Regions from separate parts of the Paenibacillus xinjiangensis genome, predicted to be linked through region 1. Evidence: a T-box and tRNA genes for the amino acid it is inferred to sense, from the RefSeq annotation. Region 1 holds a T-box; the other holds one or more tRNA genes.

Region 1 (2,465 bases):
TCTTGCTTTTGCCGGCCTAGCCTATGGGGTAAGTGAAGGCGGTACAGACTGGGGCTCTGCTAAGACTATTACTGGCCTCGTTGTCGGTGGCATCTCCTTAATCATTTTCATTATTGTTGAACTTAATCGCAAGCAGCCGCTGCTGGAGCTTCGTGTATTCAAGTCGTCGAACTTCACACGTGGGGTTATCGTACAATGGATTTCTCAAATCGCTCTATTCGGCACACTGTTCTTGTTCCCGCTGTTCTTGCAGACAGCTAAGGGATACTCGGCTCTTGAGACAGGTTTAATCCTTCTGCCACAGGCGCTTGCAGCAGGTATATTTATGCCGATTGGCGGTAAGCTCTTCGATAAGATTGGTGCGAGGCCACTCGTTATTACGGGTCTTGCTTTTGTAACAGTCGGAGCATTCCTGCTGTCTTCGATTTCGGCGGAAGCTGGAATTGGATCCTATATGGTGCCACTCATTCTTCTGGGTGCAGGTATGGGTCTCTCGATGATGCCGCTCAACACCCATATTATTCAGTCCGCACCAGTTGAGCTCGTTAGCCGTGTAACTTCACTTACAAGTGCAGCACAGCAGGTCATGACTTCATTCGCTGTTGCCGGTCTAGCAACGATTCTGGCTAGACGTACGGAGCATCATCTGTCCACGAGCACCAACCCAGTAGAAGCGATCTCAGCTTCCTATGGAGACACTTTCCTAATCCTGACCTGCATCGGAGTTGCAGGCGTGCTTGTTGGCTTCCTGTTAACGAAACCGAAACGCCAGGAAGGCGAAGGGGCAGATAAGCCGGAAGTACAAATGATGATGGGTGGACATTAACCAATAGCCGCCTGAGAAAGAAGAGGCAGAATCGACGTGAATGGTGAGCGAAGCCAAGCGTTGTTTCTGCCTTTTTTTGTGGCTAAAAGTTGACTTTCTTCGACATGTTGGATAATATATTTTATATCTGTGTTTAGATGTTAGGATGGATGTATAAGCTGTATTGTACAAGGCTTATTCCTTCATAGGAGACGATTGTTTCTATTTCTTACAAGTCAACTATGAGTTGTTACTGCTGTAAATAATGACGTTGAAGGGGAAGAGTACGCAGCCAAGCCTTCAGAGAGTGGAGCCGTTACGCTGAGAGGTTCCGCAGGAAATTACTGCTACAAGTCGCCCTGGAGTTGCTTGAATGAATCGGGATGCTCCCGATAATTTGAGCCGGCCACAGCCGTTATCTGTTTGAGTGCCGTGCCTATTTGTGCGCGGAACAAAGGTGGTACCACGGAAGCTAACCTTTCGTCCTTTGCTATAAGGGCGGAAGGTTTTTTTGTATGGACTAGAAGGCTTATGAAGTAGTCAAAAAGATGCTTGCGTGAGCTAGTGCAAAAATTTAAAGCGGATGCTTACGAAGTTATTTTTGCTAGCGCAAAAATTTGAGGAGGATGTACAATGTCTGATAATCAATCGACGACCGCAATGCCGACGACTTATGATCCAAGTGCCGCCGAGCAGAAGTGGTATGACTTCTGGACGAAGGGGCAGTTTTTCGAAGCGGGCAAACGCGCAGACGCACCAGCCTATACCATCGTTATTCCCCCTCCGAACGTAACAGGAATGCTGCATATCGGCCATGCGCTTGATTTTACATTGCAGGATATTCTGATTCGTACGAAACGGATGCAGGGCTATGATGCGCTATGGCTGCCAGGTACGGACCATGCTGGTATTGCTACGCAAACCAAAGTCGAGCAAAAGCTGCGTGAGCAAGGAATCTCGAGATATGATCTGGGAAGAGAAGCGTTTCTCGAGAAAGTATGGAAATGGAAGGATCAATATGCGAGTACGATTCACGACCAATGGGCCAAAATGGGCTTGTCCCTCGATTACTCGCGCGAGCGGTTTACACTCGACGAAGGCCTGTCTCAAGCTGTCCGTGAAGTATTCGTTCGTCTCTATGAAAAGGGACTGATCTATCGCGGCAAAAAAATCATTAACTGGGACCCTGCTGCCCGTACAGCGCTGTCTGATATAGAAGTAGAATACAAAGAGCTGAACGGCCATTTGTACCATCTGCAATATCCGCTCAAAGACGGCAGTGGCTTCATTACGGTTGCAACTACACGTCCAGAGACGATGCTGGGTGATTCGGCTGTTGCTGTACATCCAGAAGATGATCGCTACAAGCATCTGATTGGACAGTCGATTATTCTTCCAATTGTTGGGCGCGAAATTCCGATTATTGCTGATGAATATGTAGAGAAGGATTTCGGTTCTGGCGCTGTGAAGATTACGCCTGCGCATGATCCGAATGACTTCGAGGTTGGTCTGCGTCATGATCTGCCACAGATTATCGTGATGGATGAGACTGGCACGATGAATGACAGCGCAGGACCCTATGAAGGCTTGGACCGTGCGGAATGCCGCAAGCAGCTTGTGAAAGACTTGCAGGAGCAGGGCGTATGCATCAACATTGAGG
Region 2 (2,465 bases), on a different contig from region 1:
TCGCCTTGCTTGGCAATGGCTTTGAATAAATGATGGGCGAATTGCTCACGTGTCATTTCGTCTTCTGCTTTTACATCCTTCGGAATTTCCAATCCGTTGTAGTGTGCGATAATGATGGCATCAGAGTACCATGCGTCGTCCTTGAGATTGGTATAGTTGTCAGTGACCTTTGGCGCTTTGATGAAGCGCAGATTGTCAATGTTGAGGCCGAAGCCCTTGACCAGCATAGAGATGCCTGAAGCATAAGTCAGCTTGCCTCTAGAATTGAACTTGCCGTCCTTCTCGCCACTTAGTATACCTTGCTTCTGCAGTGCAGCAATTTTTTGTTCGTTCGGATCATTTTTAATGTCACTGAATGCCGAGACAGTCTGTCCCAGAGTCAAGATTAAGAGCGCAGCCATTACTAGAATAAGTAGTGGTTTTTTCTTCATGGGTATCACCTCTTCTGAAATTTTGCTATGCATGTAGTCTGACGGAGCACAGCGCCATATTGTTGCACAAAATTTAGCAAAAAATAAAAGACGGCAAGAATCACTTCCCTAGCAGGAGGAGATTCTTACCGTTCTAGCTTACACCTTAATGTCCAAATTGTTACCTACGTTCGGATTTACACTTGATTCCATCATTTTGATTAGTCCCTGACCTTGCTGCTCCATCTGCTGCTTGCCCATCGACAATACTTTAATAGAAGCTGCTTGCGACAATGAGGCTTGGCTTAGTGAAGTTGATAATGCTGCGATATCCATCTTGTCTGATCACCTCCAACCTCTATATCGGCAAATTCTGTATAGAGTTGAATGGGAGAAGGGAATCAATCGCCGCCGCCGCCGCCCCCGCCATCACTACCGCCCCCGTCGCTGCTGCTGCCATGATCGTGAGAGTGGTCGTTATGGTGGTGATGATGACCGTGATGCTTATCATGATTGCTCGCGGTCGAGTCTGAGAAGAAGAAGGAATCTTGTCCGCTGCGTCTTTTTCTGCTGGTATTCTTATTCCGATTGTCTTTCATGATTAGTGAAATAATAATCCATAAGAATGCGAATAGGAATATAATGATGAAGAATACATCCATAGGTAACCATCCTTATTCTTTATTTTGTTATATTTTACCTCATTAAAAAGGATATTCCTATAAGAAAATGGTGGAATCGATTAGAACTGCTTAGTCGGTATATGTAGTCGAAAAAAACGCTTGATTTCAATTATTAATTTATGGTATTATAATTTCTGTTGCAGGACGGTAGCTCAGCGGGAGAGCACTACCTTGACAGGGTAGGGGTCATGGGTTCGATCCCCATCCGTCCTATACCATTTCTCAATGTAAAACCCTTATTCTATAAGGGTTTTTTTGTTGTCTATAATTCCCGGAAAAACTCTCTAGGTTATTGGGGGGGCATATCAGGGGGCATTGCTTATGTTGCAAGACGTGTCCCATTTCACTATGAAGCTAAACGATATCGCCACTATAAGGTCGTCTAAGCTGATGTGTGCAAAAGCTAATGGTCTAAGTACTAAGATTAAGGAATGTGTCATAAAACTATCAGACAAGGTAAGAGAAGAATATGAACTAAAATACCAAAGTAGGTTTTCTTCATAAAATTGAGGTTAGCCTTATTTTAGTTTCATTTGTGACAGAAAGTGGGACATACTTCCTAATAGGATTTAAATTATTGAAGTGATAGTCGTAGGAGTCATTTAGGTATTCGCTTCTTTGAAAGTAATTTGTTTACTACAATGTCGTGTGAAAGTAAAAACATATTAAATACTATTAGGCTATTACCATCACTTAAAATTCATCTCTAACATATAATTATCTTAATTTCCTTTCAGGATGGTGATAAGCGTGGGTAAAGATGGATTAACTGGTCAGACTGGACTGACTGGATTAACTGGATTAACTGGTTCAACTGGACTAACTGGTCCAGCTGGTCCTCCGGGACCAGTGTTTGCATATGGATCATTATTTGCAGACAGTATAGAAAAGCAAGTAATCGTAGGGGCGAATCTAGACTTTCAATTTAGTGGCCCATCATCCAATATAATTGCAGATACTGCTACAAACTCCCTTACTCTTGTTAATGCAGGAGTATACCAAATTACATTTGATGGTACTTTTCAACAACTTACAAGTACACCTTTCATTTCCATGGCAATTATGAATGGCGTCACATTTATTGCACCGCCTTTCCAGGTAGTGTTGCCCGACAATACACTTACTACTGTTGCAGCTGTAAGGCAAGTATCTGTTGCAGCTGGTAATGCCATCTCCGTGCGGGTAGTGGTTCTTTCAGGAGGAACAGCCTTATATTCAAATTTATCTTTAACAGCTATCCGACTGGCATAATTCTTCTTTAAATCACCTCTTCCTGACAAAGAAAATTGCGTTTGGTTCTCATCGTGCACATCTTTGCACCGTCTTAGCACATATGCGCAGACTTGTTTGTGTGTCCAAACCTGTTTCCGTT

What was found. The T-box of region 1 lies ahead of AC6ESP_RS07030 (valine--tRNA ligase). A T-box ahead of a tRNA ligase gene usually reads a tRNA of that ligase, here a tRNA-Val.
Region 2: it has a tRNA-Val gene. The T-box ahead of AC6ESP_RS07030 (valine--tRNA ligase) is inferred to sense a tRNA for this amino acid. The anticodon was not compared.

Annotation. Positions count from the first base shown of each region.
Region 1 covers NZ_JCAALS010000005.1:109,890-112,354, reverse strand. The annotation lists gene AC6ESP_RS07035 (MDR family MFS transporter) at 1-826, shown strand, start outside; T-box leader at 1,068-1,296, shown strand; gene AC6ESP_RS07030 (valine--tRNA ligase) at 1,439-2,465, shown strand, end outside.
Region 2 covers NZ_JCAALS010000015.1:19,037-21,501, reverse strand. The annotation lists gene AC6ESP_RS15920 (S-layer homology domain-containing protein) at 1-431, opposite strand, end outside; gene AC6ESP_RS15915 (YjfB family protein) at 570-746, opposite strand; gene AC6ESP_RS15910 (YxzE family protein) at 812-1,072, opposite strand; tRNA gene AC6ESP_RS15905 (tRNA-Val) at 1,235-1,306, shown strand; gene AC6ESP_RS15900 (hypothetical protein) at 1,844-2,344, shown strand.